3 regions of the Rhodococcus sp. MPR-R1B genome follow, and region 2 is predicted to be linked to each of the others. Evidence: riboswitches for the same ligand, from Rfam matches in the RefSeq annotation. Region 2 holds a riboswitch; each other region holds the start of a gene.
The links. Region 2 has a riboswitch for thiamine pyrophosphate ahead of AC1Q61_RS26215 (TenA family protein). Riboswitches for the same ligand answer to the same signal wherever they lie in the genome.

Region 1 (9,803 bases), on a different contig from region 2:
CCTCACGGCGCTACGCGAACTGGCTCTGCTGTGGGTGGCCGATCAGGTGGACGCCGCCCTGGCGAAGTACCGGGCCGAGAACAAGATCACCGATACCTGGGAGGCGCGCGAGCGTGTCGTCGTTGCCGTGACCGGGGGACCGGAGTCGGAAACGCTGGTACGACGCGCATCCCGTATCGCGTCGAAATCGAGTGCCGAACTGATGGTGGTCCACGTCGTACGCGGTGACGGACTTACCGGAGTCTCGGCCCCGGAGATGGGCAAGGTGCGCGCGTTGGCCGTCGGGGTCGGCGCCACGCTTCACACCGTTGTCGGTGACGACGTACCGTCGACGCTTCTCGAATTCGCCCGCGAGGAGAACGCCACACAGTTGGTTCTGGGAACGTCTCGACGTTCTCGGCTGGCGCGCATCCTCGACGAGGGGATCGGCGCCGCGGTGGTTCAGCAGTCCGGTGGTATCGACGTTCACATGGTCACGCACGAGGAAGCGACGGCGCGACGACGCATTTCGGTGCTGGGGCGCTCGGAGCGCCGGGTCCTGTCGTGGATTGCGGCGATCGTCGTGCCTTCGCTCGCGGCCGCGATCATGGGTCTCGTCGACCGAATCTCCGGGGTCAACGGCGAGAACGCGCTGTTCTTCGTCGTGGTCGTTCTGGTCGCCCTCCTCGGCGGCGTCGGCCCGGCGATATTGTCGGCCCTGATCTCGGGACTGCTGCTCAATTACTTCTTCACCGATCCGCGGTACAGCTTCACCATCGCCGAACCTGACAACTTCATCACCACTGTCGTGCTGTTGATCGTGGCTGTGGCAGTTGCCGTTCTGGTCGACGCCGCAGCAAAGCGCGCCCGCGAGGCGAAGCGCGCATCCGAGGAAGCCGAACTGCTCACACTGTTCGCGGGATCAGTTCTCCGCGGAGCGGATCTGTCGACACTTCTGGCGAAGGCACTCGAAATCTATCGCCAGCGAGGGGTTTCCGTCATTCATCACGACGACGGAGTCATCGCCGCCGTGGGTACGCAGCCGCCGACCACGGACGACGAAGCGGATACGGTCTGTGAGGTCAACGACGGGGAATACGCGCTGTTGTTGGCTGGGCCCGACCTGAGTGCGCGGGATCGACGAGTGCTGACGGTGGTGGCTCACCAAGCAGTTGGGATGATCCGCCAGGAGAAACTGACAGTCGAGGCGAGCAAGGCTGCCGCGCTCACCGAGGCTGATCAACTGCGTCGAGCCCTGCTGTCAGCGGTAAGCCATGACCTGCGAACGCCTCTCGCCGGAGTGAAGGCGGCGGTGTCGAGTCTGCGCAGCGACGACATCGAGTTCTCGCCCGAAGACACCGCTGAATTGTTGGCAACCATCGAGGAGTCGGCGGATCAGTTGACGGCGCTGGTCGGGAACTTGCTCGACTCGTCCCGACTTGCCGCCGGGGTGGTGAAACCCACGCTGCGGCCGGTGTATCTGGACGAGGTGGTTCACCGCGCGTTGCTGGGCCTCGGCATCGGTGGACGCTCGGATTCGCGGGCTCGAAGTGTAGTCGTCGACGTGGGTACCGTTGCAGTGCAGGCAGATCAAGGTCTGCTCGAGCGGGTGATTGCGAACATCGTCGACAACGCTCTGCGCTACGGGGGAGAAACCCCGGTGCGCGTCGGGGCGGCGCAACTCGGTGATCGTGTGGTGATCAGTGTTGCCGATACGGGCCCGGGTGTTCCGCGAGGTGAGGCCGAAACGATGTTCCAGCCGTTCCAACGGATGGGAGATCGCGACAACACCGGCGGAGTGGGCCTCGGACTTTCCGTGGTGCGCGGATTTGTCGATGCGATGGGCGGAACTGTCAGCGCCACAGACACACCTGGTGGGGGATTGACGATGATCGTGGAGTTGGCTGCGGCCGGTACGAATGGGAATGGATCATGAGTCGAATCCTGGTAGTGGACGACGAACCGCAGATTCTGCGAGCTCTGCGTATCAATCTTTCGGTGCGCGGGTACGAGGTGGTGACCGCGTCGACGGGCGCCGGTGCCTTGCGGGCTGCTGCCGAGCGTCCACCGGACGTCGTGGTACTCGATCTCGGACTGCCCGACATGGACGGCACCGAAGTGCTTGCCGGCCTGCGTGGCTGGTGCACGGCGCCGGTCATCGTGCTGTCGGCGCGCACGGATTCCGCGGACAAGGTCGAGGCTCTCGACGCCGGTGCGGACGACTACGTCACCAAGCCCTTCGGGATGGACGAGTTTCTGGCCCGCGTGCGCGCTGCGGCGAGGCGGGGAACCTCCGCGGCGGACACTTCGGAACCGTCGGTCGAGACCGCGTCCTTCACGGTGGACTTGGCTGCGAAAACAGTGAGTCGGCGCGGTGAACAGGTGCACCTGACTCCGACCGAGTGGGGCATGCTCGAGATGCTTGTGCGCAACCGCGGAAAGCTGGTCGGGCAGAAGGAGTTGCTTCGGGAAGTGTGGGGACCGGCGTACGACACCGAGACCCACTATCTACGTGTCTACCTGGCTCAACTTCGTCGGAAGCTCGAGGATGACCCGGCGAACCCCAAGCATCTGATCACCGAGGCAGGAATGGGTTATCGATTCGTGGTGTGAGAAGCCAGGTCAGAGCACAACTACCAATTTGCCACGTGCCGTACCGGCTTCCATCTTGGCATGTGCTCGCGCGATGTCCTCGAACGCGAACACCTCGTCGATCGGTACCACCGCCTCGCCTGACGCCACAGCGGAGAGGAAGTCTTGCAGTACGCCGGCAGGCAGGTCGGACGCGTCCCCACCGTACGAGGTCAATCGCACTCCGCGTGGAATGTAGTCGATCGGATAAAAGTCTTTGACTGTCCACTCGTTGGACAGCATTCCCGTGAAACACACGGTGCCGTGAACGCGGGTCGCGCGCAACGTGTCGGGAAGTGTTGGTGTTCCGACCAATTCGAGGGCCAGATCAACACCGCCCGGGAGGATGTCTCGAACCTGGCCGGCCACAGCACCGTCGTCGACGATAACGTGGTCAACCCCGATCGCGGTCAACGACGACGCTTTGTTCGCATCTCGGGTGGTCGCAAGGACAGTGAGTCCCCACTGCTTCGCCAGGACTGCGGTTGCCATGCCGACCGAGGAGGTTCCTCCCCGGATCAACAGGGATTGACCGGATTTCGCGTCCAGTCCTACCGTCAGCGAGCCGTAGGACGTCTGCAGCATCTCGGGAACAGCTCCCACTGTCGACCAGTCCAGTTCGCTCGAGAAGGGAACGACCTGACTGACGGGAACGCACGTGTACTCGGCATAACCGCCGTCGAACGTCCTCCCCATCCCACCCATCATGGCGGCGACTTGCCGGCCTTCGGTGAGCTCCCCGCCGGGGCAGTTCACCACTTCGCCGACGGCCTCGATGCCCAGCACCCTCGGGAATGTCACGCCTTCGGCGAGGCCGAGGCGGGTGTGAAGTTCGGATCGATTGAGGCCGAAAGCCTTCACCCGGACCAGTACCCAGCCCGCAATCGGCACGGGTATCGGAATCACTTTGATAGTCAATGCTTCTGGCGGGCCGGGGGCGTCGAGCACGATTGCGCGCATTGTGTCGGTCATGCTTTTTCCTTCGTGGTCGGTGTCAGGTTTCGATTGGCTTCACGCAGCGTGGCCAGTGTGGCGCCGAATCGATCGAGAGCGTCGGGCGTCAGCACGGAACCGAGACGGCGCTCCAATTCGCCGTCGAACGTTGCCTTCGCCCGCCGCAACAGCTCATTGCCCTCGGGAGTCAACTCGATGAGTGAGGATCGTTTGTCGGTGGGATTGGATTTTCGACGGCAGTGTCCAGCCGCTTCGATTCGATCCACCAGCTTGCTCGTGCCACCGACGGTGATCGCGAGGGCCTCGGCGATGTCGAAGACCCGACAGGAGCCGAGCCTGTCGATGATCTGCATCGGCTCGAATCGACTCAGTGGCAGGTCGTGCTCGATTCGGAGTCGCTGGTCGACGGCCGTCCACAGTTCGGTTTCGAAGCGGACGAGGTTGTCGAAGTGCCTGCTCAGGGCTGATCTGGTCACGAGCAGACTCCGAACCGATATGCATTCCGTGGAATCATTTTCTCACCGTACGCCCGATTCGTGATTAATTCCATGGAATCTATTTGCGGCCTTTCATTGTGTCGGTGGCGCATGGGAACATATGTTCGTGTCGCATGAACCGCTGGATCAAGAAACGCCAGGTAATCACCCTGGCGGTGCTCGTTCCGGCGGTAATCATTCTGGCGGTAGTCGGTCCACAGGTGACGCAACAATCCTGCATGCGGACCTCGATTCGTTCTACGCATCAGTCGAGCAACGCGACGACCCGACTCTGGCCGGCAGGCCGGTCATCGTCGGTGGTGGGGTGGTCTTGGCGGCAAGCTACGAGGCCAAGGCGTTCGGGGTTCGCACAGCCATGAGCGGTGGTCAGGCCCGATCACTGTGTCCTCAGGCGATAGTCGTCCCTCCGCGAATGTCGGCGTACTCGCAGGCGAGCAAAGACGTGTTCGACGTCTTTCACGACACGTCGCCGCTGGTCGAAGGAATCTCCATAGACGAGGCCTTTCTCGAGGTCGGCGGGCTCGCCAAGATCGTGGGAAACCCGCTGCAGATCGGAGCCAACCTCAGACGCGATGTGGCCGAGCAGGTCGGACTACCGATCACGGTCGGAATCGCACGCACCAAGTTCCTGGCCAAGGTCGCCAGTGCATTCGCGAAACCCGACGGATTGCTGCGAGTGCCGCCGGAGGGCGAGACCGAGTTCCTGCATCCCTTGCCGGTCGAGAAGCTGTGGGGCGTCGGCAAGATCACGGCCCAGAAGCTGCGAAACTTCGACATCGTGACGGTGGGTGACATCGCTCGGCACGACGAATCCTCGATCGTCTCGATTCTCGGGGGCGGCGCCGGTCGCCATCTCTACGCACTCTCACACAATCGAGATCCGCGCCCCGTCCGCGCCTATCGTGGCCGCAGTTCGATGGGTGCTCAGAATGCGCTGGGTCGCGGATCCCATCCCCGCGCAGAACTCGATGCGTCGTTGATGTCCCTTGTCGACCGTGTCAGTCGACGCATGCGTTCGGCGCAGCGGACGGGGCGCACGGTCACGCTCCGGCTCCGCTTCGCGGATTTCACGCGGGCAACTCGATCTCACACGCTGCGCCGGTCCACCGCCGACACAGCGGAATTGCTGAGCGCCTCGATGGTGCTGCTGGACGAAGCGATACCGATGATCGCGGACAAGGGCATCACGTTGATCGGTGTCGCTGTCTCCAACCTGGATCGGGACGGCGCCGAACAACTCGAATTGCCCTTCGACGGTCCAGGATTCGCGGGTCCGGACACTGCCGCCCTCGACTCGGCAATGGACAGTGTCCGGAAGAAGTTCGGCTCCGCGGCCCTCACGAGGGGAGTGCTCCTGGGACGCGATCCGGACCTGTCGGTGCCGCTACTGCCGGACTAGGTGAGGTTTTCTCGCAGAGTCGCTCCCTCGTATTCGCGACGGAACAACCCACGCGCCTGCAGCACCGGAATCACGTGATCGACAAAATCTTCCAGACCCTGCGGATAGGTCGGCGGCATCAGATTGAAACCGTCGGCACCGCGGCCGTTCAACCAGGATCCCATCTCGTCGGCAATCGACTCCGGTGTTCCGATCATCGTTGCGTGACCACCACCCGCAGCCAGCGTCCCGAGGAGTTCCCGCACAGTCGGTGCGTCCTTCTCGACGATCCGCAAAATAGTGGCGTAGCGTCCCTGCGGCCCTGTGAACGCTTCGAGTGGAGGCAACGGGGGCACGGGCCCGTCGAGATCCCAGTTCTCGCAATCCTGTCCGGTGAACAACGAGAGTTGGCGTATCGACTGTTCGGTGGGCAGCAGGAGATCGAGTTCGGCCTTCTTCGCCCTGGCCTCGGCGACGGTGCTGCCGACGTAGGTGACCAGTCCCGGCATCACGGCGACAGAGTTCGAATCCCGGCCGGCTCGCTCGATTCTCGATTTCACGTCCGCGTAGTAGGTCTGTGCGCTGGGTAAGTCGTAGGCAACCGAATAGATTGCCTCGGCGCGACGCGCCGCCAGATCGCGGCCCTGCTCGGACGCCCCGGCTTGGAACAAGACCGGCCGGCCTTGCGGGGAGTGCGGAACCGTCAACGGCCCGTCCACCCGAAAATGTTTGCCGTCGTGATTGATTCGAGAAATCCTGTTTGCGTCGGCAAAACGCCCCGACCGGTCGAGAATCAGCGCGTCTTCCGACCATGAATCCCACAATGCGAGGGCCACTTCGACAAATTCGTCGGCTCGTTCGTATCGGGATGCATGATCGGGCATCGCCTCGAGTCCGTGGTTGCGCGCCTCCTGGTCGAACATCGAGGTCACGACGTTCCAGCCGGCCCGTCCGCCGCTGATGTGATCGAGCGAGGCCAACAGTCGCGCCGCGTGAAACGGCGTGTAGAAAGTGGTGGAAATGGTGGTCACCAGGCCGATGTCCGCTGTCGCTCGTGCCATGGCAGTCAATGCGGTGATCGGCTCGAGAAACCACGACGCACCCGACTCCGGTTCGCGAACACTGTGACCGTCAGCGAAGAAGACGGCGTCCAGCTTTCCGCGTTCGGCGATCTGGGCGAGCGACTCGTAATACGTGATGTCGCCGAGACTTTCGACCGGTGAGTCGCGATGACGCCATGCCGCACTGTGATGTCCGCACCCGAGCAGGAACGCACCTATCCGTAATTGCGCGCCCATCAGTTCTTGACGAGTCCGCCGTCGACAACCAGGTTCTGACCGGTCACGGCCCGTGACCATGGTGAGGCGAAAAAGAGTGCAGCGTCGGCAAATTCGTCCGGCGTGGTGACTCGGCGCAGGGGAGTGCTTGCAGCGATCATGTCGAAGACGGCTTCGGGTGTTGCGGCGCTCGCATCGGTGGTGCGGAGCAAGCCGCCCGAGACCATGTTGACTGTGATCCCGTCCGGACCGAGGTCGGCGGACAGCGTCCGTGTCAGTGCCAACAGTGCGGCCTTGGCAGCGGTGTAGTCGTGGTACGGAACTACCGGATTCTGGACCAGATTGGTTCCGACAGTGATGATTCGGCCGAAGCCGAGTTCGCGCATGCCTGGTAGCGCTGCCTGGGTGGTATTGAGTGTTCCGGCAACAGCTCCGCGTAGTTGAGAGTCGAAGTCGGCCCAGGTGATCGTGTCCGCGTTCGGCCGTGCATCGCCGTTGAACGAGAAGTCGACCAGTGCATTGTCGACCACGGTCGAGATCGGTGCGTCGAATCTCTCGCGTGCAGCGGAGAACAACTGGTCGACGGAACTGCGGTCCGTCACGTCCGCCTGGACTGCGAAGGTGCGATCCTCACCCAGTTCGGCGACCAGGGCCTCGGCGGCATCGTGGCTCTTGTTGTAGTTCACGATTACGCGGGCGCCCGAGCGGGAGAATGCTCGGCTCAGTGCGGCGCCGAGCCCGCGGGCGCCACCGGTGATCAGAACGATCTGCTCGTCGAGGTTCAATGCGCGCTGAAATTGCTGTTCGGTCACGTCGACATCCCTCCGCCAGTGCTAACTGGTCAGGTTCATCGGGTCTGATCTCAGCCGACTTTTTCGGCACCCCGTGTCACCGTCCATCAGACCACGTGAGGTGAATCGTCCTGAACGCCGGGTGCGTTGTAACGGCCGGCGCGATGAGTTTTCGATCGCTCGGGAGTCGTAATTGCAAGCGAAGTGGCAACCGGCCGCTCGCCTTCGCCCCAGGAGATTCCGATGACCACCCAGCCCGTCCACAACGAAACTGTTTCCGGTAACGCCACGACGACGACACCTTCGGCCACGGCTCGCAAGCTCGGACACGTCCTGAGTGGGCTGTTCGTCGTTTTCATGCTCTTCGACGGCATCATCCACATTCTCAACCTTCAGACAGTCAAGGATGCGTCGGCTGAACTTGGGTTGCCGGACTCGCTGGCATTGACGGCTGGGGTGGTGCAACTGATCTGCCTTGCGCTGTACGTGATTCCGCGAACGTCGATACTCGGCGCGATTCTGCTCACCGGTTACCTGGGGGGAGCGGTGTTGACCAACCTTCGAGCTGAACAGCCTCTGCTGAGCACGACCCTGTTTGCCGTCTACACCGGAATCGTCATGTGGGCGGGACTGTATCTCCGGGACGTGAAGGTTCGCGAGATCATCCCGCTGCGTCGGGCATGAAATAGGCCCCCGAGGGGGTTGCGTGGGACGCGGTGTCCCATTATGTTTGACCTCATTCAAGTCCGTCGACTGCAATCGACGGACTGGCCGTGAGGAGACACCGATGGCTCGGTCAGCGTCGATCGAAGTGGAAAAGCCGTACCACCAGGTACTGCAGACTTTGTCCGAGGGCTCAGTTGCCCGCAGTTTCGATCCCTATCTCGACATCGACTGGGATTCACCAGAGTTCGCGATCGATCCGCATGATCCGAGATGGGTGCTCTCGTCCGTGTCGGACCCCCTCGGGGCGACGCAGTGGTACCAGGATCAGTCGTTGGAGCGTCGAATCGCCATGGGAATGTGGCGTCAGGCGAACGTGACCAAGGTGGGTTCGGCCTTCGAGAGCATCTTGATCCGGGGAATGCTGCAATACATCATGGCGCTACCCAACCAGTCGCCTGAGTTCCGGTACTGCCTGCACGAGATGACCGAAGAGTGCAATCACATCCAGATGTTCCAGGAACTCGTCAATCGCATGGACATCGACGTGCCGGGTATGCGTCCGATGTTCCGGCGACTGTCGCCGATCATCGGAGTGCTGGGAGCAAAGTTCCCGGTCATCTTCTTCATCGGCATTCTGGCTGGTGAAGAACCGATCGACCACTTCCAGAAGGATCTCATCCGTGAGGGTAAGGACACGCCGCCGGCGATGCTCCGCACCATGGAGATCCATATCGCCGAAGAAGCGAGACACATCTCGTTTGCTCACGAGTTCCTGCGCAATCACGTCCCCAGACTCAGTCGTACGAGTCGAGCCATCACATCGGTCGCCTTCCCCGGCGCGATGCGTTGGCTTGCGGGTGAAATCATGTCACCGCCAAAGGAATTCGCCGAAGAATTCGGAATCCCGGACGAGGTGATGAAGAGCGCCTTCTGGGGGAGCCCGCATTCACGCCGCATCCTGGGTAACTACTTCGGCGAAATGCGAGCCCTGGCAGACGAACTCGGATTGATGAATCCGGTGTCGAAGCGTGCGTGGCGAAAGCTGCGCATCGACGGCGACTACGCCCGCTACCGCGGCGAGCCGAAGCGTTCCGACAAGACCCGGATCTAGTCCGGCCGCGAAGTTCCTCCGTCGGAGGACACCAGCTCGGCTATGAGCGTGGACAATTCGACATGGGGATCGATCTGTAGTCCGCTCGAGCGGGCAACGCCGTCGAACATGTACCAGGTGTATTTCGCGAGGTCGGCGACGATCTCTTCGCGGCTCGGCTTCGGATCGGTGCTTCGGACCCAGTGGGTGAGCGTGCCCTCGACCATTGTCACCACTGCGAACGGTAGTGAATCGAAGGGTGAGGAGTCGATCCCCACGGATCGACCGACTTCGGTGATAGTGGTGAGGGCGGAGTCGGCGATTGTGGCCTTCAGACTGCTGATCGCGTCGATGCTCTCGTCGTCGTAGTCGGTGGGGCCGGTACCCATGAACTCGTGAATCCGCGGATGCTCGGTGATCCACTCGGCGACGGCGCTGATGGTTCGGGTCAGGATCTGGTCGAGAGTGCCTACCGAAATGCTCATCGAAGCATCCAGGGCCGCCGCAAATTGGCCGAGCACGAACGCTCGCACTCGTCGA
Region 2 (9,803 bases):
CCGGCCAGGACGTTGAAGATCGTGCTCTTGCCGCAGCCGCTCGGCCCGATCACCGACACGAATTCGCCCGCGTCGGCACCAAAGGACACCGAATCGAGCACGAGACGCGATTCTCCGGCCGTGTCGAACCTCTTGGTCAGGTCCTGGATTCCGACCATTGCATCCTCGACCATCGGGTCAGTCATGTCCGCGACCTTTCGTTCATCGCCCATGGTGCAACGATGCGCTCGATGGCGAACGTCAGCAAGTACAGCGTGACGCTGATCAACGCGGTCACCAGTACGGCCGCCAACACCAGGTCGGTGCGGAAGGAGTTCTTCTGGGTGCTCATGTAGATACCCAAACCGGAAGTAGCGCCGACGTATTCGGAGAACACCGCACCCACGACCGCATACGTGATGCCGATGCGCAGGGCAGTGAAGAATCGCGGAATTGCCGAAGGAAGGCGAACGTATCGGAACTCCTGCCAGCGAGTGCTGCCCATACTGCGCAGGAGAGCGCCCGCTTCCCGGTCGGCTGCGGCAAATCCCTCGATGAGTCCGATGGTCATGGGGAAGAACGTCGCAAGGGCGATCACCAACACCTTCGGCAACAACCCGAAGCCGAACCAGATGATCATCAGCGGCGCGATGGCGATGATCGGCAGCGTCTGCGAGACGACGAAAAGTGGTACCAGCGCGCGTGACAACCACGGCGAAAAGTCCACGATCACGGCAAGAATCCAGGCCAACACCAATGAAACAGTGAAGCCGACCAACGTGACCTGCAATGTCGACCAGGCGTGGCCGGAGATGATCTCGCGGTTGTCCCACCCCTGGGACAGAACGCGCCCCGGAGACGGAAGTACTTGCGGCCGAATCCCACTGATCTCGACGTAGATCTGCCACGCCGCCACGAGGAGCACCACCACGGCGAGCGCGGGAAGCGCCCGCCGCATGGTCGAGACCAACCGTCCGCTCACGTCAGGACGCGTCGAGATACTCATTGGTGAAGTACTCCGACCAGTCCGGCTTCTGGGTCAACGGCTTCCCGTCCGGTCCGGCAAGCAATCCGTTCTCGAAGAGGAATCCCGAGTAGCCCGACCAGGTTTCGAGATTCTGGGCGCCCACGACGCCGTTGGCGTCTTTCATGTAGTCGGCGGCGAGCATCCGCTGACTCTCACGCACGAGGTCTTCGTCGGTGAAAGCTCCGGGGTTCGCGTCGATGAGATCCTGCGCGGCCCGGTCCGGGTTGTCGGCAGCAGTCTGATATCCGCGTTGAACGGCTTTGACGAACTTGCGTGCCTCGTCGGGATGGTCTTTCAACCACTGCTGGTTGCCGTTGATCACGATCGAATATGCATCGGGGAAGCCGTAATCGGTGTACTGGAAGTACCGCATCGGAGTTCCGTTTCGCTCCGCTTCGAGGCCTTCCCACGCAAAGTAGGAGACGGTGAAGTCTGCCTGGCCCGAGTACACGGCTTCGTACGCGGAAGTTCCGAGCGTGACCGTCGTGAAGTTCCCGGTCCCGCCGTCGTTGCGGATGATCTGCTGCAGCGTTTCGACTTCGCCGGGATCGCCGAACCCGGCGTACGTCTTCCCGTCGAGATCACGTGGGCGCGTGATGTCCGCACGATCCGCCTTCACGCCGATGCCGGTGGCGCGGTGCTGAAGTGGCGCGATGACGGACGTCGTGGCGGCGCCGGCTGCACGGGCGAACGTGGCCTGACTCTGTGTGCTGATGCCGAACTCGGCATTGCCGGCATCGACCAGGGTGTCGGGCGAGGTGTTGTTGTACGGCAGGATCGAGACGTCCAGGCCGGCGTCCTCGAAGTAGCCCTCTTGGAGTGCTACGTACAAACCGGTGTGGTTCGTGTTCGGTGTCCAGTCGAGTGCGAACCGAATGGTCCCGTCGGAAGAGCCGGTGTCAGAGGCGCATCCGGTCAGAACTGTGAACGCGGCTGCGATCGCGGCAGACGTGGCAAGCGTGCGGCGCAGCGCCGCAAACGACATCACGACGCCGGCCAAGGCTGCTGGTGGAGTGCGGAATCCCAGAACATCAGCTCATAGCGGCTGGCGATGCGGAATGCTTCACTCATCGCCTCACGCTCTGTCTCGGTGGCAGCTTCGGCCGCAGCATCGACCAGTACGCGGGCCTGCGCCACCGACTCGTGGAATTCGGGTGCGTCGTAGGTCGTGACCCACTGTGCGTACGGATGCGACGGATCGGCGTCGAGTACCTCGCGCGCTGAAGCGGCAAGATCGCGGCCGACCTCGGCGTAGATCCAGAAGCAGGGGAGTACTGCCGCTGCGGAGACCGGGTAAGGCGCAGTTGCTGCAGTCGCCGTCAGATACGAGACGTATCCCAGGCAGGCCTGCGAATGCTCGAGCCTTCCCGATCCCGCTGGAAGAATTCCACCGGTGAGAAGTCCGTCGTGAAGCGCAGATTCCACTGTCGCTGCCGTGGACGCGGAATTCGACCAGAAGCCCGCGGACTGCGGATCCGGGGCATGGGCCGCGACCAGGGACAACGCTTTCGAATACCCCTCGAGATAAAGCTTGTCCTGCTCGATGTACGTGCGGAACGCGTCGAGAGGCAATGTTCCGTCGCCGAGGCGGCGGAGGAACTCCAGTGAGTCGATCGACTCGCGGAGGGCCTTCGTCTCGGCCCAGAGTCGATCTGTGAACCGATCCGTCGACGGCGCTGTGGCCACCGAGTTTTCGGCAGAATTGTATGCAGGCTGCGTAGTAGCCATGACATCCCTTCGTCAGCATTACCTGATCAGGTTCCCGGGTGTGTTCTCAGCCCCGCCCATGCGGAGCACCCCGTGTCAGAACTAGGCGACCTTAACACCGAGGGGTTGCGTACTCGGCGCACACCCGTCCGAGATTGGTAGGTTTGGTCTTGATTGCCACACGCGCGGGTCGGGAGGGGATTCAGACATGGAGACCGACGTTCGACCAAATCTCGGCGAGGACGGAACTCTGGTGATCCGGGCGCGAGGCGGAGAAGCCCGCGGGTATCCGGATGGCGGTGTATTCGCGTGGAAGGGCATGCCCTACGCAGCGGCGCCGGTGGGTGAGCGGAGGTTCCGAGCGCCACAACCCGCACAGCCGTGGGACGGGGTGCGCGACTGTCGTGAGTTCGGGCCGATCGCGCCGCAAGGCCAGAGTCCGGCGGTTCCGATCGATCGGGCCTTCAAAATCGACGAGGACTGCCTGTCGATCAACGTCTGGGCCCCGCGACCCGACGCCACGCCGCGACCGGTGATGGTGTGGATTCACGGCGGCGCCTACTGCCTCGGGTCCGCCGCCCAAACGATCTACGACGGCCGTCATCTGGCTGAAACCGGTGACCTCGTTCTCGTCTCCTTCAACTATCGCGTCGGCGCACTCGGATTCCTGGACCTGTCTGCATTCTCCACCGCGGATACTGTTTTCGAATCGAACTGTGGTCTGCGAGACCAGATTGCGGCACTCGAATGGGTTCGAGACAACATCGACGCCTTCGGTGGTGACCCGAGTGCGGTGACCGTGTTCGGTGAGTCCTCCGGCGCAGGATCCATCACGACGCTCATGACCTGTCCGAGCGCCGAAGGCCTGTTCCATCGTGCGATTGCCCAGAGTCCGCCCGCGACCTCCGTCTACGGGGCCGAGCGCGCCAAGACCGTGGCGGAGCGGTTTCTCGAACTGCTCTCGATCGACCCCGAAGACGCAGGCGATCTGCTGACCACGGATCTGGAACTGCTCGTCAAGGCAAGCGATGATTTGGTCAACGAAATTCCGACCCGGATTCCGGGAACTTTGGCGATGGCACCCGTTGTCGATCGCGATCTGGTGCCGCACTACCCGGTTGCGGCTTTCCAGAAGGGTTACGCGCACCGAATCCCACTGATCATCGGTTCCAACAAGGACGAGGCGTCGATCTTCAAGTTCATGAAGTCTCCGCTGATGCCGGTGAGTGCGCAGTCCGTCGAGGCAATGCTCCAATTACTGGCCGACGATCACCCCGACATCTCCGCGACCAAACTTGCCGAGATCATGTCGGCTTACCCTGACCATGCGAAACCGAGTGGCGCGCTGGCACTGTCACGGGACGCTGCGTTTCGCATGCCGACCCTCTGGATCGCAGACGCGCACTGCAGGCATTCCCCTACATGGGTCTACCGCTTCGATCACGCGACGCCGATGCTCAAGGCGGCGCGGATCGGCGCGGGCCACGCGACCGAATTACCTTATGTATTCGGCAATTTCGGAACCCTGAACGTCGACCCCACGTTTTGGCTCGGCGGTCGGAAGGCCGCGATGGAGGTGGCCGGCCGTATCCAACGGCGATGGTTGGCCTTCGCCAGGCATGCCGTGCCGGCGGCCCTCGACGGCTCGAAGCACTGGGCGCCGTACGAGGAAGAGAAGCGGTCGACGCTGTTGATCGACTCCGCCGACACCCTCGTCAGCGACCCCGATCACGGATTGCGCGTCGCCTGGGGCAACGACGTGATGGGGTTCAACTGACGTCGGTCGAGTGCCGCGGACGATCCAGTTCGCGAAGCACCGGCAGAGAGGCACAGACTGCGGCGATCAGGATGATCGGAATCGACAGGGCCACAAAGGTCGACGCGATTCCGAGTTGATCGAGCAGCGGGCCGACCGCGAGGTAGCCGAGCGGGCCGGCGGCGTAGGCCGTCGACGTCATGACACCGACGACGCGTCCACGCATGTGCTCCGGGCTGTGCGTCTGCATGGCGTAGTTGGCGATCGGGCCGACTGGTCCGTAGACGAGGCCCTGCAGTCCGGCAAGTACGAGGATCACCCACAGTGGAGGTAGGAGCGCCATGGCCAGCATCGCTATGCCGAGAACGGCGACGGCAAAAATCATGATCAGCCGCCGGGACATGATCGGCGCCAGTGGGGCGTACGCGAGAGAGCCGATGATGCCGCCGATCGCCAAGGCCATCAACACCGATCCGAGTTGGGCCGGTTGATCCAACTCTGTGAAGTACACCGGGAATACGACACTCTCCACAGGCATGTAGAGCGCGACGACTGCCATGTCGATCAGCGCCAGGGTGCGCAGCAGTTTGTTGTTCCAGACGAACCGAAGACCGTCGAGTGTGCCGTGCCAGATCGATTTCGGACGGTGTTCGTGTTCGGGCACTCCGGCGCCGGGAAGCCGGATGAAGGCGACCACGACTATCGAGAACACAAAACCTGCCGCCGTGACCCAGAGCGTGTTCACCGCTCCGATCGTTGCGATGAGGACACCGCCGATGCCAGGGCCGATCAGATACGCGACGTTGAAGTTGGCCTCGTACACACTGTTGGTTCGATCGAGCTTCCACTTGGCGGTCCGAGTCGCTGCAGGCAGCATGGACTCCCTCGCCGCCATTCCGGCGGGGTCGAACACGGCGCCGAGTGCGGCCAACGCCGCGATCACCGGGATCGTCAAGCCCGCGGTGGCCGCGATGATCGGAATCGCTGCAACGGACATCGCAGAGAGAGCGTCGGAAATCATCGACGTTCGACGGCGTCCGAACTTGTCGACGAATGTCCCCGAAAACAGGCTCGACACGAGTAGCGGAATGGCTGCTGCGCCGGCAACTATCGCCGCGTCGGTAGCCTTACCGGTTCGTTCGAGAACCAGCCAGGGGAGCACGACGATGGCGATACCGTTGCCGATCGCCGAGAACAGCGTCGCGAGATTGACCAGTACGAGAGGGAGATAGCTGGGGATAGCTACGTCCGTGGACGCAGGTGGACGCCGATCTGCTGAGGCGACCACGTTCTTTCCTTCCCCGAGATGGTGCCGCCCAGGATTTCGACGACGGCACCATCGACGCTAGCAGCGGGGTCTGCAGGTTCGCGACTGGTTTTTCGCCGGCCGTTCTCGTTCGGTTATGCCTGGTAGGCGGGGTTCTCCGCAACAAACTTCTCGACGTACGAGCACGTCGGAAGGATCTTCAATCCCTCGTTCCGGGTCTGATCGAGCGCTTCACGCACCACGATGGCGGCAAGCCCGCGCCCACGAAACTGCGGATAGGTCACCGTGTGGTGGAAATCACGGACGCCGGAATGGTCCGAGTACTCGGCGAAACCGGCGAGTTCGCCGTCGACTCGGATCTCGAAACGCGTTTCCGCGGGATTGTGCGCCACTGTCTCGGTCATCTTCGGGCTCCGTTTCGAAAGGACGGCCGGTTGCGCCGCGCCGCGTCTACGTTCTCTGGAGCACGCTACCTGGCAGGCCGTCCGCAATATCGGTTGCCGACGTGGGATCCGTTACTTAGCGCAACTACAACTGGACGACCGTTCAAGGGACCTTCGTCGCCATGGAGAACGAACAAAACTGGTCTGTACGTGCCGATTTGCCCGTACTTTTGTGCCCACAACGGGTGATACATATGCATCACGATCGTAACTATCCCAATATGTGGGACCGGTCACAAAGTTTTTTGTCGTCTGTTCGGATGGATTAAGTGGAGGGCCTGAAACGGGCAAATTGCAGGTCAGCGGCGCGCTGGTTGCGTGTCGATGATGGGTGCGAGTGGCCGGAAACCCCAGGGGTATTGCGTTGGTCATCAGATCGTTTCTCGGACGTGATCCCAAAGACCCGCTCGGGGGGTTAGCGTTTGAATCGTCGGGGATAGAAGAAGCGTTACAACTTCGCCAAAAAAACTTTGGCGTCGCTGCTCAACGGTTCGATTTCGAGTCTTCGTCGGACAACTTCGAGGAAGGAACGCACATGATTTTCGGGCAGCGTGAGTCGAACAGTTACTTTGCCGCAATTTTTTCGTACGACTTCCTTGACGAAGGTCTGGGATACGAGACCATCGCACGGATTCACCGAGGCGAGATCTGCGAATGGATTCGTGATCTCGAGGCTTCCGGGTTGTTCTCGGCTGCGGAAGTCCATGCCGCTGAACTGGCATGGCGCGAAAATCCACGCCTGCTCCTCGACGCCCTTCTCGAGGACGCTGACGAGGTCTCTGTCAAGCGCTGGGAGATCGCGTGGACGAGGCTCGAGCGTCAGTCGCCGGCAGCCGGAACCGCGGTGGCAGAGCACGGCTGATCCGGTCGGGCCGAGTCGACTGCTCAGTCTGCGTCAAGATCAACCGTCTGCGTTACATCAACGGTCGACGAGTATCACCTCGTGATCTGTAAGCACGGTGAATTGCGCGCCCGCCGTGGTCAGGGCCGCAACCGTCCGCGCAGTCACCTGTGGATCTTCGAGTAGTGAATCGCCGCCGTGCGGCACTATCGCGAAGTCGATCAGCGCGAGCCCGGACCAGATCGGGTCGATACCGCACGTTGGCATGACTTCAGCGGGGTCGTCCGACGCGTCCAGCCCGATCAGAGTCGGAGTCGCCAGGCACGCTCCGGCGCTGTATCCCGCATAGGCCACGACGCCTGAACGAACCAGCATCTCGATGACCCTGTCAGCGCCACTTCGAGCTAGCTGAGCTCGCAGGACGAACGTGTTTCCGCCGCGAACCCACAGGCAGTCGAATTCGCGGAGCCGGAGTTCCAGTGCTTCCGATGCACCCAGGAAGTCTCGGACATCCACTTCCTCTGCGGTGAAGCCCGCTGCCCGTAGCGGAGTCAATTCGCTGGTGACTGCTGAACTGCGGGCATTGGCGGGCCACGAATCTGCAGCCGCGGCGATGACCGCGATGCGAGCGCCGCGGCCTACGAGATCGACAAAAGCCTCGCGGTGGTCGCCGAATCGGTAGGACGAGAGAAACAGTTTCACTTCTCAGTACCTTCGCGACCTACCCACCCAGCCCTCAAATCGTGAACGCCAGATTGTCGACGACGCGTGTGCCCACCGTGGTGTCACCGCGAAGCGAGATGTCGGTTCGGTGATCCGACGCGTGGACGCGGCCACCGGCAATTCGGGTGAAGAGCGGTGAGCTCATCGAGATGGTCGTGGTCGCCGGACCGTCCAACTCCGGGACGAGTGTTGCTCGCGCGTCGACCGAGACGTGAAGTGAACGGGCAAGTGGCCCTTCGAGTTCGAAAGTGATCCGCGCTCCCTCTGGCGCCTTTCCTCGTTTTCCGACGACGAATCCGAGCGCGCTGGTGATTTCGCCGAATGCAGTCTCCGCGCGCAATCCGCCTTCCTCACCCGGAATGCCAACTGCATCTCTGATGTCGAGTTCGTGCATCCAACAGTCGAAGGTCCGAATACGCATGAACCGGCCATAGGGCGCAAGACCGACCGGTGTTTGTGTCTCGGCGTCCCAGTCCGCGCTGGTCATCGAGCGCAGCGCTTCGGTTCGTTCGGCGGTGATCTCGCGATATCGGGTCAGCAGGTCCGAGTGCGGTGTCCGCCGCAGGCCTTCGACCCAGCGCTCGTTGAACGCCGCAATCTCGTTGTGGACGTGGGGCAATGCGTGCACGTCCAGATTGATCGACGGCGGATTGATGCCCGAGAGCAGTGATTCCGTACCGATCAGATGGGACACGATGTCGTGAACCGTCCACCCCGGAAGGTTCGACGGTGCCAACCACTGATCGCCGTCGAGTTCGGCCAGCAGTGCGTCGATGACTCTCCATTCCTCGGTCAATGCGTCGACTACTGAGTCCTGGGGCCAACCACTCATGTGGACATCTCCTGTTTCGGACGGTGCGGTTCTCCTCACTGTATGTCCCGGCGGATAAGTGAGCGGGCATTCCCATGCTTCGAGTCGGTGTCGCCAAACCTCCGAGGGTGGCAGAGTTCCTGTGGTAGACCAGGATTGTCGACGCCGAATCAGGCTCACGCGGCGTTGTCGTCACCGACAGAGGAGTCTTCGTGTTTCCAGGAAATTTTGTCCAGTCCACACCGGACAAGCCCGCCGTCATTCGCCCTGCGACGGGTGAGTCCATCACCTATCGGGAACTCGACGAACGGTCGACGCAGTTGGCGCGATACTTCCGAAGTGTCGGTGCCAAGCCTGGGGACCACGTCGCTCTCATCTCGAACAACGATCTCCGGGCGTTCGAGGTGTACTGGGCAGCGTTGAGATCCGGCCTCTACATCACCGCGGTGAACTGGCATCTCACGGCTGCGGAGGCTGCCTACATCGTCGACGACTGCGAGGCGACAATTCTGGTGGCGTCGGGGCAGGCGTCCGCAGCAGTTCCGTTGGACGAGAAGCTGATTCCACGCGTGCGGCACCGATTGGTGTACGGCGGCGCCCTCGAGGGCTTCGACGACTACGAAGAAGCGGTCGATGCGCAGTCCACTGCTCCACTCGACTCGCAGCCGCGTGGGGCTGACATGCTGTATTCGTCGGGAACCACCGGCAGGCCGAAGGGGATCAAAGGAGATCTCCCGGAGGGTGAGGTGAACACCACCATGGATCCGTACACCGCGGTGTTCGCACCGATGTACGGGTTCGATTCCGACACAGTCTATTTGTGCCCGGCTCCGGTCTATCACGCGGCGCCCCTGCGTTTTTGCGGCGTGATCAATTCGGTCGGCGGAACCGTGATCTTGATGGATGCATTCGAAGCCGAAACCGCGCTGGAGTTGATCGGTAAATACGCTGTGACGCACAGTCAGTGGGTACCGACGATGTTCGTTCGAATGTTGAAACTTCCGAAGGAGACCCGTGATCGTTACGACGTCTCGACGGTGAAGGTCGCCATTCACGCTGCTGCTCCCTGCCCGCCCGAAGTGAAGACGGCAATGATCGACTGGTGGGGGCCGGTGATCTACGAGTACTACGCCTCGACCGAGGGTTCGGGCGCTACCTTCATCAACAGTGAGCAGGCCTTGTCGCATCCGGGTTCCGTCGGGCGTGACGGAGTGATGGGGATCGTGCACATCTGTGACGACGCCGGGCG
Region 3 (9,803 bases), on a different contig from region 2:
TAGTCGACACTGGCGTCATAGCCGGGGGTACCGGCCGATCGATTGCCCTCGTTGTTGGCGGCGATCTTCTCGAGTTGCTCCAGATGCCCGGTCACGGCGTCGACCGTGACGGTCTCGGAGAATGCAACCGGGTCTGTCGGGACGGCCGCTTCACTTCCCGACGAGCATCCACTCACCACGAGTGCTCCAGCCATTGCGACCACAACCACACCGAAGAGTCTCATCTTCGGAGGATATCGGCCGAAGCACAGGAAAGGGACCCAGTACGAATGGTTTTTCGTACTGGGTCCCTACTCTGCTGTCACTCCTGGTTCTCGGTAGGTCTCCCGACAACACCTACCGAGGGAGCGACAAGATCAGGCGTCGCGACGATTCACGATGACGATACTTGCTCCGAAAATCACCAGAACGAAGGCCGCGAAGTAGATCAGGCTGCCCCAGGGTCCCCAGTGGAAATCAAGGCTTCCGCCGCCAGGGCTGAGGAAGTGGTTTGCATTCGCGAACGGCAGGAACGGAGTGATCTTCTCGCCGACACTGCCGAACAGTCCGAACAGGCTCTCGATGAGCAGCGGCCAGAGCAGGAGCAACGCAATAGCGCCGGCCGACTGACGGATGATCGATCCGACGCCGACGGCGAGGATCACACACAGGAAGGCGTAAACCGGAATGCCGTAGATCGCACGCCAGTCATCGCCGGTCGACAGGGTCAGACCCGTGCTGGCCTCGGAACCGGCCATGGCCTTGGCCACCGCGTAGGACCCGAAAGCGAGGACAAACGTCAGCACCGCCCCGAAGGCACCGATGAGGCCGGCTTTGGCGATCAGAACCGAGGCACGGTTCGGAACGGCCTGGAAGGTGGTGCGGATGGTCCCGAAGCGGTACTCACTGGTGACCGCGAGGGCCGCCATGATCATGAGAACCATGATTCCGAAACCCGAGATGCCGGCCGTGGCAACGGCGGTGTCGAGGTCCGGTGCTCCCTGGACGTCGGAGGACGTCAGAGCCGACTTGGCAACCGCGCCCATGATGGCCGCGAAGCCGAGCGCGAGCACGACGATGATGACCGAGCACCACAGCGGCGACTTGGTCGTGGTGATCTTGATACGTTCAGCACTGAGAACAGCCATTACAGTGCACCTCCCATAGCCTGCTGCGTGTTTGCCTGCTGTGTATTTGCGTGGTGTGCACCGACACCCGGATCGATACCGGATGCGTGGTACTGGACATCGTCCCCGGTCAACTTCATGAACGCATCCTCGAGCGACCCCTGCTGAGAAGCCAACTCGTACAACACGATCCCCTGCGAACCAGCCAAACCACCGATCACATCGGTGGTCGAATCCACCACCACCAATGCCGGGGCAACACCGGAACCGTCTTCACGCACCGTCAGCCCCTGCGAGAGCAACACACTGCGCAACGCATCGAGCTGAGGGCTGCGCACCCGCACCGTCGACTCCGACGAACGATCCACGAACTCCGCGACCGTCGAATCCGAAATCAACCGACCCCGACCGATCACCACCAACTGCTCCGCCGTGAGCGCCATCTCCGACAGGAGGTGACTCGACACCAACACCGTGCGGCCCTCGGCCGCCAACCGCTGCATGAACTTACGAATCCAGACGATGCCCTCCGGATCGAGACCGTTGACCGGCTCGTCGAACAACAACACCTTCGGATCCCCCAACAACGCACCCGCCAACCCCAGACGCTGCGACATACCGAGCGAGAACCCGCCGGCCTTCTTGCCCGCCACCTCGGACAATCCGACCAACCCGAGCACCTCGTCCACGCGGGACTTCGGGATCCCGTTCGAAGCAGCCATCCACTGCAGATGCGCACGCGCACTGCGATTGGGGTGCACCCACTTCGCATCCAACAACGCACCGACAGTCCGCAATGGCGTCTTGAGCTCGCGGTACGGCTTGCCCTCGATCAACGCCGCACCCGACGTCGGCTGATCCAAACCCAGGATCATCCGCATCGTCGTCGACTTACCGGCACCGTTCGGGCCCAGGAAGCCCGTCACGATGCCCGGCTTGACCGTGAACGACAAATCGTCCACCGCTTTCGTCGGTCCGTAAACCTTGGTCAATCCCCTCAGTTCAATCATGAGGAGAACTTTGCCCTACCGGCAATGACCAGCACATCGGCCACAGGTCTAGTTCCGAGTGGTACTCAGGTAGGACACGAAGCCGGACAATCCGGGCATAACCCTGAGAAAACACCCGGAAATGGTCCGTCAGGACGATGCTTGGGCCCAGAACCGCTTGGGAATCCGGCCGGCGTGACGCGCTTCGAAACCTGCTACCACTGCGTGCCGCATCGCCGACGCCATCAACGCGGGATTCTTGGCCCGCGTCACCGCTGTCGCAAGTAGGACGGCGTCGCAGCCCAACTCCATGGCAAGGGTGGCGTCGCTGGCCGTTCCGATTCCGGCGTCGAGGATGACGGGCACGCCGGCGCGCTCGACGATCATCTCGATATTGTGCGGATTCGCGATACCCAGCCCTGTCCCGATGGGTGAACCGAGCGGCATGACTGCCGCGCAGCCGACCTCTTCGAGGCGAAGCGCCAGCACCGGATCGTCCGTCGTGTACGGCAGGACGGTGAATCCGTCGTCCACCAATTGTTCTGCGGCGGAGACGAGTTCGATTGCGTCGGGCAGCAGAGTCCGCTCGTCGGCGATGACTTCGAGTTTGACCCAGTTCGTCTCGAGCGCTTCGCGTGCCAACTGCGCCGTCAGGACCGCTTCGGCGGCGCCCCGACACCCGGCGGTGTTCGGCAACGGTTCGATTCCGAGGCGACGAAGCAGGTCCAGAACGCCGGTGCCGCCTGCCGCGTCGACTCGCCGCATCGCGACGGTGGTCAGTTCGGTACCGGAGGCGACAAGCGCTTCCTCGAGCACCGCAAGGTTGGCGGCGCCGCCTGTCCCCGTGATGAGCCGGGAACCGAAACTGCGGCCCGCGATAGTGAGAAGGTCCTGCTCAGCCACCCTGCACCGCCGTGAGGATCTCGATTTCCCAACCACGTCCGACGGATTCGTCCCAACGCCCGCGAGGAAAGAGCGCACCGTCGACGGCGACGGCGATGCCTTTGCTCGGCAACTCGAGGTGCGTCAGAAGTTCGGTCACCGTGACTGCTCGATCGAACTCGAGATCTTCGCCGTTGACGGTGATCCCGATCGGGACCTGCTCACTCATGAATTTTCCTTAGCTACTGCGAACCGCTCGGGTTCGGTTCCTTTTACCTCGACCAAAGATGTGCCGTTCAGCAACGCGACCGTCGCATCGGCGGTGACGGGCGTCAGCAGGACCCCGTTGCGGCCGTGCCCGGTGGAGACGACAACACGATCGGACACGCGCCCGATCAACGGCAGGTTGTCCGGCGTCATCGGACGCAGACCTGCCGCGCACTCGTACAGTTCGTATTCGCCGATCGCCGGCATCAGGGCCTCGGCATCGTTGATCAGGTCCCGTACGCCGGCCATCGTGACCTGTGTATCCTCGCCGGACTCGTATTGTGTTGCGCCGACGACGATTCCGTCACCGCGCGGGACGAGGTAGGCGGGCCGCCCGTGGACGCTTCCGCGGATGGTGCGGCTGGGCGCCGGGGTGACTCCAGGCCTACTGCGCAAGCGAAGGATTTCGCCCTTGACCGGGCGTACCGGTAGCCCGGGCCACAGCTTGGGTGACGCGATACCGGCGGTGAGCACTATCTGATCGGTATCGAGTTCGGCGAGGTCGTCGACGGCCCGCGCGATCAATTCGACGCCGGATTCCGCACAGGCCTTCTGCAACGCCGCCAGCAGAAGTCTGTTGTCGACGGCGGACTCACCAACAGCCATCAACCCCGACCGGATGCCCCGGCCCAGCATCGGTTCGAGTTCACGGATGCGCGCGCGACCGAGAACTTCGAGTTCGTGCCCCTGCGAGCTCACCCACTCGGCGATGGTCTGCAGGTCCTGCGCGTCGGCAGCGTCGAGTGCAACCGTCAGCGAGCTGTCCGCGGTGAAGACCGATTGCCCGAATTTTCCGAGTTCCTCACCGAACGTCGGCCACCGTTCCAGGGACGCTGCACCGATTGTCAACGCGGTTTCTTCACCCGGCCAGCCTTCGGAAAGCGGGGCAAGCATTCCGCCCGCCACCCACGAAGCACCTGATCCAATGGACGGGTCGTACAACCGAACGGCCCACCCGTCGCGGGCTGCTCGCCACGCGATAGCGAGACCGATGACACCGCCGCCGACAACCGACACCGTACGAGCGTGTGTACTCACGAAACTCCACCTCCACTTCCTGCGCCGGCATGATCCGGGTCAGGTCTGACGGTCGGGATCTGGTCGCGATCCCCTCTCAGCCCTACGAACCTCGCAGTCACGACAAAAAGTGACGACGACGTTTCAGGACTCCCGTGTCGAACCTTGCTCCCTAGAGGCTACCGTTTGCTCCGTGCACCCCACACATCCCAGTAACGACATCGACCGGCGCGAGCGCCTGGCAGCAGCACGGCTGTACCTGTGCACCGACGCGCGCCGCGAGAAAGGCGACCTCGCGCAGTTCGCCGAGGCAGCATTGTCCGGCGGAGTCGACATCATCCAATTGCGTGACAAAGGCTCTGCCGGTGAGCGCGAGTTCGGCCCGCTCGAGGCCAAGGACGAACTGGTGGCGCTGGGCATTCTCGCGACCGCAGCGCGACGCCACGGCGCATTGTTGGCCGTCAACGATCGCGCGGATCTCGCGATGGCTTCCGGCGCCGACATCCTCCACCTCGGCCAGAACGACATTCCCGTCCCCTACGCGCGAACCGTTGTCGGTGAAGACGTAGTCATCGGCCGTTCGACGAGCAGTCGCGCGCAGGCGAGTCTGGCCGCCATCGAAGAGGGCGTCGACTACTTCTGTACCGGGCCGGTCTGGGCGACACCGACCAAACCGAATCGAAGTGCGTCCGGTTTGGAACTGGTTCGATCGACCGCCGACGCCGCACCGCCGCGGCCCTGGTTCGCGATCGGCGGCATCGACGAGGAACGTCTGCCAGAGCTGCTCGATGCCGGCGCCACGCGCATCGTCGTCGTGCGTGCAATCACGCAAGCATCGGATCCCCAGGCGGCCGCGCAACGCCTCGCCGCAGCCGTCGCTGGGCGCTGAAAGCCGGTAACTGGCGTTCGTCAAGTGTTTGCCGGGCGATTTCCGCACAGTTACGGGTCAGCACGCCTGACTCGAATTGTGAACGGAAGTTGTCCGATCAGACAACAAACTCCCAGTTCCTAGGTGCGATTGGATGTCCGAAAAGTCGGATTAAGTGATCTTGCTCACAGTTGCTTCGATTGCGTGTCACATCCCATTCGGTTTGTTGTAGTTTACCTCCAGTTACTAACTGAACCTAGGAGCACTAAATGGGATCCCTCGACACCGGCTCGCTCAGCACCGAATCGCTCGAAGACCTGAACCTCGGCAAGATCAGCGAGCTGCTCAAGCTCGGTATCACCGCGGTCAGCTTCATCACGGCGCTGAACTCGCTCAGCTGAGCCTCGTTTCGGTCGACGACCGAAACACCGAAGGGCCGGACTCCCGCGGAGTCCGGCCCTTCTGCTGTGTATGAACTGTGAAGACTCGAGTGCTACGACTGCGTACTCGACGCCTCGGACAGGTTCTGGTCACTGCCTGACTGCTCACTGCCTTGGTGGGAACTACCCGACAACCATCCGAATCCGCCGTCCTCGAGCACGACGGTGTGCGGATCGCCGTCCACGGCCACAACAGGCTCGGTCCGGAGGTCGGGCCATGAGGAACCGAAGCCCGGATGCAGCGGCAGTGAGTCGACGTCGGCTTCGCGTACCCACCGCAACTCGGTGCTCTCACCATTGGCAACCGTCGACAGTGGATGCGCCGCGTCAGCCACGACGGTGGTGTAAGTCCACCCGCTCTCGGCGCGCATCGTCACTACTTCCCCGCGGACACGGACGGCGTCCTCGGCGATACCTGCTTCTTCGTGTGCTTCCCGGACGGCAGCGTGCGTCGTGCTCTCGTGTGAGTCCCGCGCTCCGCCGGGCAGTGCCCACGTTCCGCCCTGATGGCTCCACGCCGCACGATGCTGCAGCAAGACCATGGGTGATCCGTCCGAATCGGGGGCACGCAGAAGCAGTCCTGCGGCTCCGTGTTTACCCCAATGCCGAGTACCGTCCGATCCGATGGACCAACCGTCACCGTCACCACGCATCGACTACCTCGCTCCGCCTGCTCTCGCCGTTGTCCCACACTAACCGTTTCAATCTGCTCCAGGTGTAGGTGATGCTTATATGCTCGCGAAGATGCCCTGAATCATTTCTCGGCGGCATCATTTCTCGGTAGCCCGCCTACAGCGAAGTGAGGTGCTCGATGGTCGACCGTGTCGTCCCGTCCATCGAACCCCGGTCGCTGCCGCCCTCCGAGGCCACATCAGTGTCGGCGGAGGACGAGCAGGCACTTCTGCGGCGCGAACTGCAGGCCTTCATGTCCTCGACGCCTGGCCGGTTGACCGTCGTCGGACTGATCCTGATCGCGATCACTTTGATCGCCGGACTCCTCGCCACCGCAGCGATCGAGAACCGCCAGGCGAACCTCGACCTCCTCCTCGTCGAAACCGAGCCTCTCGCCAACTCGGCCCAGAATCTCTACAGTGCGTTGTCCTTGGCAGACGCCGCCGCGGCCACCGCCTTCATCTCCGGCGGCCTCGAACCCGCCGAAGTCCGCGACCGATACACGCAGTCGATCGGTGAGGCCTCTGCGGAGATCGTCCAGGCGTCGGCCGGTCTCGACTCGACCGATCTTGCCGGTCACAGCGCGTTGACCACAATCTCGACCGACCTCTCCGTCTACACCGGGCTGGTCGAAACTGCACGGGCGAACAATCGCGTCGGAAACCCGGTCGGGGCAGCATATTTGAGCGAGGCCTCGCAGTTGATGCAGACCTCGCTGCTGCCGATGGCCCAGCAACTGCACGCCTCGCAGGAGACGCTGGTCTCCCAAGTACAGCGCGATTTCGAGACTCCACCGTGGTGGCCGATCGTGGCGTTCGTCTTCGTGCTGTGCGCGCTGGTGGCGACACAGATGTACTTCTCCCGCAAGAGTCGCCGACGCTTCAATCTCGGGTTGATCCTTGCCTCGCTCGCGGTCGCTGCAGCTCTGCTGTGGCTGCTCACGGTCGGACTGGTCTCCGCACTGGCCACCGGGCGCGCGCTCGACGCCGGGGCCGAGCCACTGCACGAACTGACCGAGGCACGAATCATGGCGCAGCAAGCACGCACCGTGGAAACCCTCACGCTGGCGAGGCGGGATTCGACCGCCGAGGACAACGTGACGTTCACCCGCAAGGTCGATGCTCTGCGGGACATCCTCGAGGGCCTGCAAAGCGACGAACGCGCCCGAGTGAACAGCGAAGTGCTGACCGCCGCACTCGACTCGCGCCAGCAGTGGGTGGCTGCGCACACGCGCATGTACGACCGTCTCGGAAACGGCGACTTCACGTCCGCCGCAGCCATCACCATCGGCGCCGGAGAACAGGATTCGGCCGCGGAGTACGGAAAGCTCGATCACGAACTCTGGCAGGGAATCGTGGATTCGCGCACGAATCTTCGGTCCGACGTCTCGTACGCCTCCCGGGTGTTGGCTGCCTCTGCACCGGGCATGTCTGTATTGGCAGTTCTCGGAGTTGCCGGAATCTTCATCGGATTCTGGCCTCGACTGCGGGAGTATCAGTGACGGGAGTACCGGTGATGCGGAGGAAGAGCCCGGCCGTATGTGTCGCGGTTCTGGCAGCGGCCATGCTGATGCTCGCCGGTTGCGGTGCGGATCGAGCCGAAGACTTGGACAACGCAGGCGCCACGTCGTACACGGAACCGCCGCTGCCGGCCGAGGCCACCATCGCTCCCAGCCCGACACCGACGACTACCGCGTCGTGCACCAACCTCACCGCGAGCCTGCGGCCCACCCCCGCAGACGCATCTCCGCAGCCACCCACGCCGAGCCTCGACGCCATCCGCGCCCGCGGGCGGCTGATCGTGGGCCTGGACACCGGTTCCAACCTCATGAGCTTTCGCGATCCGGCCACCGGGCGCCTCGAGGGTTTCGACGTGGACATCGCCCGCGAAATCGCCCGAGATCTGCTCGGTGACCCGGAGAAGATCGAGTACCGAATCCTGACGTCGGACGATCGGATCGCCGCACTCCAGGAATCGATGGTCGACGTGGTCGTCAAGACCATGACCATCACGTGCGAGCGGCGCGAGAAGGTCGACTTCTCGACGCAGTACTTCTCCGCTGAACAACGAATTCAGGTCTTGCAGGGGTCATCCGTCCGCGGCATCGACGACCTCGCAGGCAAGCGGGTCTGCGCTGCCCGGGGAACGACCTCGGCGACTCGAATCCAGCAACTCCAACCCGAAGCCACCGTCGTCACCGTCCCGATGTGGTCCGACTGCCTCGTCGTCCTCCAGCAGGGGCAGGTGGACGCGATCAGCACCGACGACACGATCCTCGCGGGCCTCGCCTCGCAAGACCCGTATCTGATGATGGTCGGTGGCTCACTGGGCGTCGAACCGTACGGAATCGGAGTGAACAAGGACAACCCCGACTTGGTCCGATTCGTCAACGGAACACTGGATCGGATCCGGAGCGACGGGACCTGGAACCGTATCTACGACCGCTGGCTCAGCGTCCTCGGTCCTTCGCCCGGTCCCCCGCCGGCCGTCTACCGGGATTGAGGCTGACATGACCGAAGAAACCGGCCCCGAGCCCGACGCCACGCAGGCTTCCATGCGTCCCGAACCCGAAGCCACCGGCGCCTACGAGCGGCCCGAGCCCGAAGCCACCGGCGCCTACGAGCGTCTCGAGCCGACTTCAGCGCAGATACGGGGTACCACGCCCTCCGCATCCTCCTCCCCGACCGGCCGCTCCACTCGATCCCGCCGCAGCCGGTCGGGGCGAAAGCTACGTCTCGGCGGCGGCCTGGTCGAGGTTCCCCCCGTCCCGCAGATCGACCCCGCATCTGCGGTGATGAGTGACCCGACCGTCCCCGAGCGGAAACGGTTCTGTTGGAAATGCAACGAACCAGTCGGTCGTAAGAGCGCAAGCACCAAGGCAACTCAGCACGGCACCTGCCCCAAGTGCGGTTCCACTTTCGACTTCCGTCCACTCCTCGAAGAGGGCGAATTGGTGTCCGGTCAGTACGAGGTTCAAGGGCCCATCGCGCACGGCGGCCTGGGATGGATCTACCTCGCGATCGATCGCAATGTCAGCGACAGGTGGGTAGTTCTCAAGGGGCTCTTGCATTTCGGTGATTCCGAAGCGCAAGCCGTTGCGGTGGCCGAGCGTCAGTTCCTCGCCGAGGTCGCCAACCCCAGCATCGTCAAGATCTTCAACTTCGTCGAGCATCCGCGCCCGGACGGCACACCCATGGGGTACATCGTCATGGAGTACGTGGGTGGGCGATCATTGCGCGAGGTGCTGGCCGAATTCCCGGACGGCAAGCACATGCCGATCGAGCAGGCAATCGGCTACGTACTGGAAATCCTTCCGGCGCTGAGCTATCTGCATTCTACCGGCCTGGCCTACAACGACCTCAAACCCGAGAACGTGATGGTCACCGAGGATCAGTTGAAGCTGATCGATCTCGGCGCCGTGTCCGGAATCGAAGACTACGGGTACCTGTACGGTACCGCCGGCTATCAAGCACCCGAGATCATCGAGACCGGTCCGACCATCGCCTCCGACATCTTCACCGTCGGAAGAACACTCGCGGTTCTCACCCTCGACATGCCCTCG

Region 1: linked by a shared signal. The riboswitch ahead of AC1Q61_RS08055 (3-oxoacyl-ACP reductase) and the one ahead of AC1Q61_RS26215 (TenA family protein) in region 2 are both predicted to bind thiamine pyrophosphate.
Region 3: linked by a shared signal. The riboswitch ahead of thiO (glycine oxidase ThiO) and the one ahead of AC1Q61_RS26215 (TenA family protein) in region 2 are both predicted to bind thiamine pyrophosphate.

Annotation. Positions count from the first base shown of each region.
Region 1 is NZ_JBXAFO010000004.1:127,051-136,853, reverse strand. It holds gene AC1Q61_RS08085 (sensor histidine kinase) at 1-1,915, shown strand, start outside; gene AC1Q61_RS08080 (response regulator) at 1,912-2,592, shown strand; gene AC1Q61_RS08075 (zinc-binding alcohol dehydrogenase family protein) at 2,602-3,582, opposite strand; gene AC1Q61_RS08070 (MarR family winged helix-turn-helix transcriptional regulator) at 3,579-4,040, opposite strand; gene dinB (DNA polymerase IV) at 4,162-5,460, shown strand; gene AC1Q61_RS08060 (LLM class flavin-dependent oxidoreductase) at 5,457-6,737, opposite strand; gene AC1Q61_RS08055 (3-oxoacyl-ACP reductase) at 6,737-7,501, opposite strand; TPP riboswitch at 7,519-7,612, opposite strand; gene AC1Q61_RS08050 (DoxX family protein) at 7,751-8,191, shown strand; gene AC1Q61_RS08045 (AurF N-oxygenase family protein) at 8,295-9,284, shown strand; gene AC1Q61_RS08040 (TetR/AcrR family transcriptional regulator) at 9,281-9,803, opposite strand, start outside.
Region 2 is NZ_JBXAFO010000025.1:20,048-29,850, reverse strand. It holds gene AC1Q61_RS26230 (ABC transporter ATP-binding protein) at 1-173, opposite strand, end outside; gene AC1Q61_RS26225 (ABC transporter permease) at 182-985, opposite strand; gene AC1Q61_RS26220 (ABC transporter substrate-binding protein) at 963-1,991, opposite strand; gene AC1Q61_RS26215 (TenA family protein) at 1,991-2,734, opposite strand; TPP riboswitch at 2,722-2,817, opposite strand; gene AC1Q61_RS26210 (carboxylesterase/lipase family protein) at 2,922-4,490, shown strand; gene AC1Q61_RS26205 (MFS transporter) at 4,483-5,709, opposite strand; gene AC1Q61_RS26200 (GNAT family N-acetyltransferase) at 5,871-6,140, opposite strand; gene AC1Q61_RS26195 (hypothetical protein) at 6,715-7,041, shown strand; gene AC1Q61_RS26190 (Type 1 glutamine amidotransferase-like domain-containing protein) at 7,099-7,722, opposite strand; gene AC1Q61_RS26185 (maleylpyruvate isomerase family mycothiol-dependent enzyme) at 7,757-8,575, opposite strand; gene AC1Q61_RS26180 (AMP-binding protein) at 8,767-9,803, shown strand, end outside.
Region 3 is NZ_JBXAFO010000008.1:209,058-218,860, reverse strand. It holds gene AC1Q61_RS14170 (M20/M25/M40 family metallo-hydrolase) at 1-224, opposite strand, end outside; gene AC1Q61_RS14165 (ABC transporter permease) at 357-1,127, opposite strand; gene AC1Q61_RS14160 (ABC transporter ATP-binding protein) at 1,127-2,116, opposite strand; gene AC1Q61_RS14155 (thiazole synthase) at 2,246-2,998, opposite strand; gene thiS (sulfur carrier protein ThiS) at 2,991-3,206, opposite strand; gene thiO (glycine oxidase ThiO) at 3,203-4,282, opposite strand; TPP riboswitch at 4,282-4,428, opposite strand; gene thiE (thiamine phosphate synthase) at 4,455-5,150, shown strand; gene AC1Q61_RS14135 (hypothetical protein) at 5,399-5,530, shown strand; gene AC1Q61_RS14130 (NUDIX hydrolase) at 5,623-6,222, opposite strand; gene AC1Q61_RS14125 (GlnX family signal transduction membrane protein) at 6,381-7,742, shown strand; gene AC1Q61_RS14120 (glutamate ABC transporter substrate-binding protein) at 7,757-8,743, shown strand; partial or broken gene AC1Q61_RS14115 (serine/threonine-protein kinase) at 8,751-9,803, shown strand, end outside.